Regions from separate parts of the Allobosea sp. GW823-FHT02B03 genome, predicted to be linked through region 2. Evidence: predicted binding sites of a transcription regulator. Region 2 holds the regulator's gene; the other holds the start of a gene.
The links. Region 2 encodes PhoB, which activates phosphate uptake and scavenging genes when phosphate is short. Its sites were predicted from a motif close to TGTCATNNANCTGTCAT; they were not measured.
Positions count from the first base shown of each region.

Region 1: a site for PhoB is predicted at 2,339-2,355, ahead of AC1REK_RS16655 (PhoX family protein). Genes of this name have one in related genera too.

Region 1 is NZ_JBXAJY010000004.1:654,326-658,739, forward strand. It holds gene AC1REK_RS16650 (YciI family protein) at 1-249, shown strand, start outside; gene AC1REK_RS16655 (PhoX family protein) at 270-2,276, opposite strand; gene AC1REK_RS16660 (globin-coupled sensor protein) at 2,380-3,729, opposite strand; gene AC1REK_RS16665 (YebC/PmpR family DNA-binding transcriptional regulator) at 3,943-4,414, shown strand, end outside.
Region 2 is NZ_JBXAJY010000006.1:438,407-442,820, reverse strand. It holds gene pstA (phosphate ABC transporter permease PstA) at 1-806, shown strand, start outside; gene pstB (phosphate ABC transporter ATP-binding protein PstB) at 831-1,637, shown strand; gene phoU (phosphate signaling complex protein PhoU) at 1,679-2,401, shown strand; gene phoB (phosphate regulon transcriptional regulator PhoB) at 2,431-3,129, shown strand; gene AC1REK_RS22245 (YnfA family protein) at 3,134-3,454, opposite strand; gene AC1REK_RS22240 (NUDIX hydrolase) at 3,451-3,882, opposite strand; gene AC1REK_RS22235 (GcrA family cell cycle regulator) at 3,954-4,414, opposite strand, start outside.

The sequences.
Region 1 (4,414 bases), on a different contig from region 2:
CGTGCTGCGGCCCTGATGCCGGCCCATAACGACTGGATCAGGCGCGGCTTCGATGATGGCGTCTTCCTGCTGACGGGCAGCCTGAAGTCGGGAGGCGGCGGCATGGTCCTCGCGCACAAGCTGTCACGCGAAGAACTCGATGCGCGCCTGCGGGATGACCCCTTCGTCGCCGAGGATGTCGTCAGCGCCGATGTCCTCGAGATTGCTGCCGGACGAGCCGATGACCGGCTCGCCTTCCTGCTGAACTGACCGGCAAGGCACGGATAGGATCAGACGCCGATCTTGCCGCCGCCATTGCGGGTGATCGCCACGACCGAGGGGCGCACCGGCATGTCCGGCTTGAAGTCCGGCCAGCGGGTCGAGAGGTCCTCGTAATAGGAACGGCGGCCGAATTCCGGCCAGTCCGGGCCGTCGTCGCCGGGGTGCTGGACCGCGACGAAGGCGGTGGTGTCGTCGGGCGTGAAGCAGGGGCCGCAGAGCTCGGCGCCGTGCGGCACGCGGTAGAACAGTTTTGAGGTGCGGCGTGCCGCGCCTTCGGTGTCGACCGCCCAGAGACCGTCGGTGCGGCCGGTTTCCTTGGGGCCGTTGCCGTCGGTCGCGACCCAGAGGCGCCCGGCCGAATCGACCACGGCGTTGTCGGGCATGCCGAACCAGCCATTCTTACTGGTCTCGGTCGAGAAGCTCGCTCCGACCGCGGCGATGGAAGGATCGCCGCATTTCAGCAGCACTTCCCATTTGCCCCTGGTCGCGGTGAAGTCCCCGCCATCCTCGATGATCTCGATGATGTGCCCGAAGGCGTTCTTGGCACGCGGATTGGCGGCGTCGACCTGATCGTCCTTGCGGCTGGTATTGTTGGTCAGCATCACATAGACGCGGCCGTTGACGCCGTCGGGCGTGATGTCCTCCGGCCGGTCCATCTTGGTGGCGCCGAGCAGGTCGCCGGCGCGGCGGGTCTCGATCAGCACGTCGGCCTGGCTGGTGAAGCCGTTGGCCGTGGTGAGCGGCCCCTCACCGAAGACCAGCGGCAGCCATTCGAGCGTGCCGTCAGCCGCAAACTTCGCGACATGGAGCGTGCCGGAATCGAGCAGGTCCATGTTGGCGGCGCGGTTCGCGGGGTCGAAGCGGCCGGCGGTGACGAACTTGTAGACATAGTCGAAGCGCTCATCATCGCCGAGATAGGCGACGACGCGGCCATCCTTGGCGACGATGTTGTCGGCGCCCTCATGCTTGAAGCGGCCGAGCGCGGTGCGCTTCTTCGGCACCGAGTTCGGGTCGAAGGGATCGACCTCGACGATCCAGCCGAAGCGGTTGGCTTCGTTGGGCTCGCTGGCGAGGTCGAAGCGCTCTTCGAAGCGGCCCCAGGCATAGGGTGAGGAGGGGATGGCGAGGCGCTTGTAATTGGCCTCCTCGCGATGGCCTTCCGGCAGCTTGCCGGAGAAATAGCCGTGAAAATTCTCCTCGCCGGAGACGAAGGTGCCCCAGGGCGTCATCGCGCCCGCGCAGTTGTTGAGCGTGCCGAAAACCTTGCGGCCCGAGGCGTCGGCCTTGGTCCTGACGCGCTCAGTGCCGGCGACGGGGCCGGAAAGCTGCATCTCGGTCGCCACCGTGATCCGGCGGTTGAGCTTTGAATCCTTGACCAGCGCCCATTTTCCGTCGGTCCGGCGGATCTCGGCGACGGTCGCGCCATGGGCCATCGCCTCGATCGCGTAGCGCTCCCTGGTCGCGTTCTTCATCACCGGCTTGCCGTCCTTGATCTCGACGACGCCGGGGAACATCAGATGCGGGTTGGTGTATTCGTGATTGACGAAGAGCACGCCATGCGCGGACGGGTCAGCCGCGCCGGGCAGGGGCAGGTAGCCGACGAAGTCGTTGTTGTAGCCGAACTGCCTGGCCTGGGCCTCAGGCGTCTGTTTGGTGGGATCGAACTGCGGCGCGTCGGGAAAGAGCGGGTCGCCCCAGCGCAGCAGGACATCGGCGTCGTAACCCTCAGCGACATGATGGTCGGTATCGACACCGGCCTCGACCTCCTTGAAGGCGAAGGCCGAGCCTTCGGCGCCGCGCGCTTCCGCCCGTTCGGCAGTCGCCAGCGCCGCGGTCCCGACAGTCGCCGAGATCGCCGAGACGGCGAGCGCGCCCTTGAGCAAGCCGCGCCGCGAGAAGCGCTGGCCGATCAGCTCACCCATCGTCGGGTTGTCGGTCGGGTTCTGGGGGGCGGCGTCCTCGTGCTCGAGCAAGCTCGCGCCGAAGGTCGATTCATATTGCGCATCGTCGCCCATCACCGGCTCTCCATGCTCTAAGCTTGCTTCCGATTGGAACGGTTGCAAGCTAGCCGGAGCGATTGACAGGCAGGTGACGCCGCGAGGTGGCTGGAGCCGAAGCTCAGGCTGCGCGGCTGCGACGCGTCAGGTTCTCGAAGGCATCGGCCAGTCCCTCGGCCTGGCGGGTCAGCGACTGGGCGACGCCGAGCACATCGCCGACGCTGGCACCGGCCGCCTGGGCCGATTCGTTGACCGCGCCGATGGTATGGGCGACCTCCTGGGTTCCCTGCGCGGCGAAGCTGACGCTGCGGGCGATCTCCTCGGTCGCGGCGCGCTGCTGCTCGATGGTGCTCGCGATGGTCAGGGTCGTCTGGTCCATGCCGGAGACGAAGCCGGCGATGCTCTCGATGGCGAGGATGGCCTCGCGGCTATGGGCCCGCATCGTCGGAACCTGGGCGGCGATTTCGTCCGTCGCCTTGCCGGTGCGCTCCGAGAGCAGCTTGACCTCCTGAGCGACGACGGCGAAGCCGCGGCCGGCCTCGCCGGCGCGGGCGGCCTCGATGGTGGCGTTGAGGGCGAGCAGGTTGGTCTGCTCGGCGATGTCGCGGATCAGGTCGACGATCGAGCCGATGGTTTCGGCCGACTGCGCCAGGCTTTTGACGATGACCTCGGTCGTCTGCGCCGCGGCGCTGGCATCATGGGTCTTGGTCGTGGCGCCGGTGACCTCCGCCGCGATGTGCCGGAGCGAGATCGACAGCTCCTCGGCGGCGTTGGCGACGTTGCGGACATTCTCCGAGGCCGCATCCGAGGCGCTGGCTGCTGCGAGGGCCTGCATTCCGGTCTCCTGCACGGTGTCGTTCATGGTCCGGGCAAGCGTCTCGATCACGCGGGCGCTGCCGGCGACCGAAGCGACGACGTCGCGGACCGTAACCTCGAACGCGGCGATCTCAGTCTGGGACGTCTCGCGGCTCTGCTTCTGCACGAGCGTGTAGGTCTCGAGCAGCAGTTCCAGGTCGAACTGGATGGCCTTCAGCAGCGCGGCGCGCAGGGCGATGCGCCGGTTGAGTTCCTTGCGTTGCCAGAAGCGCAGGCGGCCGAGGCCGTCGCGCTGCAGTCCGAGCTCGGCGCCGATCGCATTGCCGACGATGGCATGGCAGATGGCGACGCCATGGACGGGAACGCCATGGTCATGGAAGGCGGTGGCGAGCGTACGTGCGGATGCCAGGAAATCGTCGTCGAGCTCGCCCGAGACCAGCCTGATCCAATGGGCCAGCCGCAGCGCATGGACCTCCGGCTGCTGCATCGCGCGGTGGATCTCGGGCCAAGCTTCGAAACGGTCGTGCAGCCCTTGCAGCAGCCCGGGCATGCGCTCCCGTGCGAAGTCACGCTGGCCGTGCAGCAAGGCAAGGTCGTATTCGTCGATGCGGAAGGTGCGCAGACGCGCGTCGTGCTGGGCGATGGCGTTGCTCATACGCAACTTCTTGGGATCTCGGCGATGGGCTGACAGGTTCGCGAGGACATTGCGAGGAGTTCGAAAACAAAGGCTTAAGCGCGCGCGAAAGGCAGTGAGCCAACGCGAAAAAGCAGTGTTGCGCGCTTGCTTCCTGCCGATCCGGCTGACTATAACCCGCCCCTGCGCGCGGCGCCGGGCTGCCGCAACGATCAGAGCGGAGGCGACCAAGCCATGGCCGGGCATTCCCAGTTCAAGAACATCATGCACCGCAAGGGCAAGCAGGACGCGGTGCGTTCCAAGCTGTTCTCGAAGCTGGCCCGTGAAATCACCGTCGCCGCCAAGATGGGCATGCCCGATCCGAACATGAACCCGCGCCTGCGCATGGCCGTGCTGGCGGCGCGCGCTGAAAATATGCCGAAGGACAATATCGAGCGCGCGATCAAGAAGGCGATCGGCGGCGAGGGCGAGAACTATGACGAGGTCCGCTACGAAGGCTACGGCCCGGGCGGCGCGGCCGTCATCGTCGAGGCGCTGACCGACAACCGCAACCGTACGGCCTCGGCGGTGCGCTCCTACTTCACCAAGTCCGGCGGGGCGATGGGCGAGAGCAACTCGGTCTCGTTCATGTTCAACCGGGTCGGCGAGATCAGCTACCCCGTCGAGGCAGGCGATGCCGACAAGGTGATGGAGGCCGCGATCGAGG
Region 2 (4,414 bases):
GGCTGATGAAGATCATCGCCACGGCGTTCACCCTCGTCGCCATCACCGTGCTGTTCTGGATCCTCGGCATGCTGGTGGTGAAGGGCATTGGCGGCCTCTCGGCCGGCACCTTCACGCAGATCACGCCCGGCCCCGGCTCCGAGGGCGGCGGCCTCGCCAACGCCATCGTGGGCTCTGCCGTGCTGACCTTCCTCGGCATCGCGCTGGCGACGCCGATCGGCGTGCTCGCCGGCACCTATCTCGCCGAATACGGCCGCGGCTCGAAGCTCGCCAACCTGATCCGCTTCATCAACGACATCCTGCTCTCGGCGCCCTCGATCCTGATCGGCCTGTTCGTCTACGTCATCCTGGTCGAGCCCTTCCGCGGCTATTCCGGCTGGGCTGGTGGCGTCGCGCTCGGCATCATCGCGATCCCGGTCATCGTGCGCACCACCGAGGATATGCTGCGCCTCGTCCCGGCGCCGCTGCGCGAGGCTGGCTCGGCCCTCGGCGCCCCGCCTTCGGTGGTGATCACCGCGATCACCTGGCGGGCGGCGAAGTCCGGCATGGTCACCGGCATCCTGCTGGCGCTGGCGCGCATTGCCGGCGAGACCGCGCCGCTGCTCTTCACCGCGCTGAACAACAATTTCTGGTTCTCGCCGACGCTGGTCGGCGGCGTCTCCAACCTGCCCGTGACGATCTATCAGTTCGCCTCGGCCCCTTACGAGAACTGGCAGCAGCTCGCCTGGGCCGGTTCGCTGATCATCACCGTCTCGATCCTTTTGCTCTCGCTTATCGCCCGGCGCATCGTGCGCGGCGGCAAGTGAGCACCACGCCCGATCGGAAGGAACATGTCGATGCTCTCGACCCTGGAACTCAGCCCGCAGGTCCTCGACGCCCAGGCGCCGATCCGGATCGCGGTGAAGAACCTCGATTTCTACTATGGCGAGCACAAGGCGCTGAAGAACGTCAATCTCAGCTTCCGTGACCGCCATGTCACCGCGCTGATCGGCCCCTCCGGCTGCGGCAAGTCGACCCTGCTGCGCATCTTCAACCGGATCTACTCGCTCTATCCGGAGCAGCGCGCCACCGGCGAGGTGCTGCTCGACGGCCGCAACGTCATCTCCAACGATGTCGACGTCAACGAGCTGCGCTCGCGCATCGGCATGGTCTTCCAGAAGCCGACGCCGTTCCCGATGTCGATCTACGACAATGTCGCCTTCGGCATCCGTCTCTACGAGAAGCCGCCGAAGTCGGAGCTCGACGACCGCGTCGAGGGTGCGCTGCGCCGCTCCGCTCTCTGGGACGAGGTCAAGGACAAGCTGAAGAGCTCCGGCATGGGCCTCTCCGGCGGCCAACAGCAGCGCCTCTGCATCGCCCGCACCATCGCCCAGAAGCCCGAGGTCATCCTGTTCGACGAACCGACCTCGGCGCTCGATCCGATCTCGACCGGCAAGATCGAGGACCTGCTGGAGCAGCTGAAGAGCGACTTCACCATCGTCATCGTCACCCACAACATGCAGCAGGCGGCGCGCGTCTCGCAGTACACCGCCTTCATGTATCTCGGCGAGGTCGTCGAGTTCGACGCGACCAACACCATCTTCATGAACCCCAACAAGAAGCAGACGCAGGACTACGTCACCGGCCGCTTCGGCTGACGCCCGCAAGTCCGCTCGCTCCCGCCACAGGATCCGCCCCGATGTCCGATCATATCGTCCGTTCCTATGATGCCGACCTCGAAGGGCTGCGCCGCAGCCTGGCCGAGATGGGCGGCATGTCCGAGCGCATGCTCGGCGATTCCACCGTGGCGCTGGTGCGCCGCGACACCGCGCTGGCGCAGAAGGTCATCACCGCCGACCAGCGGCTCGACAACCTCCAGCGCGATGTCGAGGAAAAAGCGGTGCTGACCATCGCCCGCCGCCAGCCGCTCGCCAACGATCTGCGCGAGCTGATCTCGGCGATCCGCATCGCTGCCGACATCGAGCGCGTCGGCGATCTCGCGAAGAACATCGCCAAGCGTGCGGTCGCGATCTCCGGCCAGTTCTCGCCGCCGCACCGCGCCGTGGTCGGGCTCGAGCATATGAGCCGCCTGGTGCAGGCTCAGCTCAAGGATGTGCTCGACGCCTATGCCGCCAGCAACGAGCAGAAGGCGATGGAGGTCTGGCGCCGCGACGACGAGATCGACGCGCTCTACACCTCGCTCTTCCGCGAGCTCCTGACCTATATGATGGAAGATCCGCGCAACATCACCTTCTGCACGCATCTCCTGTTCTGCGCCAAGAACGTCGAGCGCATCGGCGACCACACCACCAATATCGCCGAGACGATCCACTACCTGATCACCGGCCAGTCGGTGGAAGAGAGCCGTCCCAAGCTCGACACCACCAACATCCTGGTCGACCTGCCCGCAGCCAATGGCTGAGCGGACGGGCGCCTGAGCGGAGGCCGGACATGCCTGCACGCATCCTGATCGTCGAGGACGAGGAGCCGCTGACCCTGCTGCTCCGCTACAATCTCGAGGCCGAGGGCTTCGAGGTCGACAGCGTCGCGCGCGGCGACGATGCCGAGCTGCATCTGCGCGATCATACGCCCGATCTCGTCCTGCTCGACTGGATGCTGCCCGGCCTTTCCGGCATCGAGCTCTGCAGGCGGCTGCGCGCCCGGCGCGACACCGAGCGCGTGCCGATCATCATGCTGACGGCGCGCGGCGAGGAGACCGAGCGGGTGCGCGGCCTCGCCACCGGCGCCGACGATTATGTCGTCAAGCCGTTCTCGCTGCCGGAGCTGATCGCCCGCATCCAGGCGCTGCTGCGCCGGGTCAAGCCCGGCCATGTCGTCGGCATGCTGACGGCCGGCGATCTCGAGCTCGACCGGACGACACGGCGGGTGCGCCGCGGCGGCGCCGAGCTGCATCTCGGCCCGACCGAGTTCCGCCTGCTCGAATTCCTGATGCAGGCCCCAGGCCGGGTCTATTCGCGGGCCCAGCTGCTCGACGCCGTCTGGGGGCGCGACGTCTATATCGATGAGCGCACCGTCGACGTTCATGTCGGGCGCCTGCGCAAGGCGATCACCCCCGACGACGCCAAGGATCCGCTGCGCACCGTGCGCGGCGCCGGCTACGCCTTCGACGAGACCTTCGCCCGCGGCTGAGGCTTCAGCGCGGCGCGGCGACGATCACCGCCGCGCCCGCGAGACACAGCACCGCCCCAGCCAGATCGAAGCGATCCGGCGGGACCTTCTCGACCAGCCACATCCAGCCCAGCGACGCGACGATGTAGACCCCGCCATAGGCGGCAAAGGCGCGCCCGGCGGCGGCGCTGTCGATCAGCGTCAGGAGCCAGGCGAAGAGCGCCAGGGCGAGGAGCCCCGGCAGCAGCCACCAGGCCGATTTGCCGAGCTTGAGCCAGGCCCAGAAGGTGAAGCAGCCGGCGATTTCGGCCAGCGCGGCCCCCAGATAGATCGCGAAACCGGTCATGGCGCTTCGGCCAGCCGGGCAAAGACCGGGCGGTAGGCTTCCGAGGCCAGCGGCGACAGAGCGCTGGCATCGGCGAAGGCGAACCAGCGGATCTCGCTATGCTCGTCATTGGCGATAGTTGGATCGCCGCCATCCCAGCCTGTGACGCTGAACAGATGCCACAGGGCCGGCGAGACGCCGTCGCTCTCCGTCGTCTCGATCGTGGTGAAGTGCGCGAATGTGGTCGGCGTGATGCCGATCTCCTCCTGCAATTCGCGGATCAGGGCCTGATCGGCCGTTTCGCCGGGCTCGACATGCCCGCCGATCGTGTCCCAGCAGGATGGCCGGTTCCGGCGATGCGATGCCCTCAGCCCGAGCAGGACGCGTCCGCCCCGGATCGGCAGGGCGCAGGCATATTCGACAGGGCCCGCGGTTTCGTCGGCGCGCATCGGCGTCTCTCCCACCAATAGAAAAGCCGGCCCGAAGGCCGGCTTTGATGGCTCGATCGGCTCCTGCCGGATCAGGCGCGCACCTTGCGGTCGCGGCGCCGATCCGTTGCCGGCTGGTAGGCGATGCGGGCGTGATAGCCGCAATAGGGCATGCCGGTCAGCGAGCGGCCGCCGCAGAAGCGGAACTCAGGCGAGGTCGGGTCGCCCATCGGCCAGCGGCACATGTATTCGCGCAGGTCCATGATGGTGACGCGCTCGGAGAACGGGATCACCACCTCCTCGGCGGGAGCCGGGACGTGCTCGGCTTCCGGCTCCGCCTCGATCTCCGGGACGAATTGCGGGGCGAGCGCGGTGTTGCCGCGGGTCATGCCGCCACCGCCCGCAGCCGGGCTGGCCATCGGATGCGCCGGCGGACGGGTCGCGGGTTTGCGCGGGCGCGGCGCGGCCGAGCCGGGATTCTTGGCGCGGCCCGAAAGGCCGAGACGGTGGACCTTGCCGATGACAGCATTGCGGGTGACGTTGCCGAGTTCGC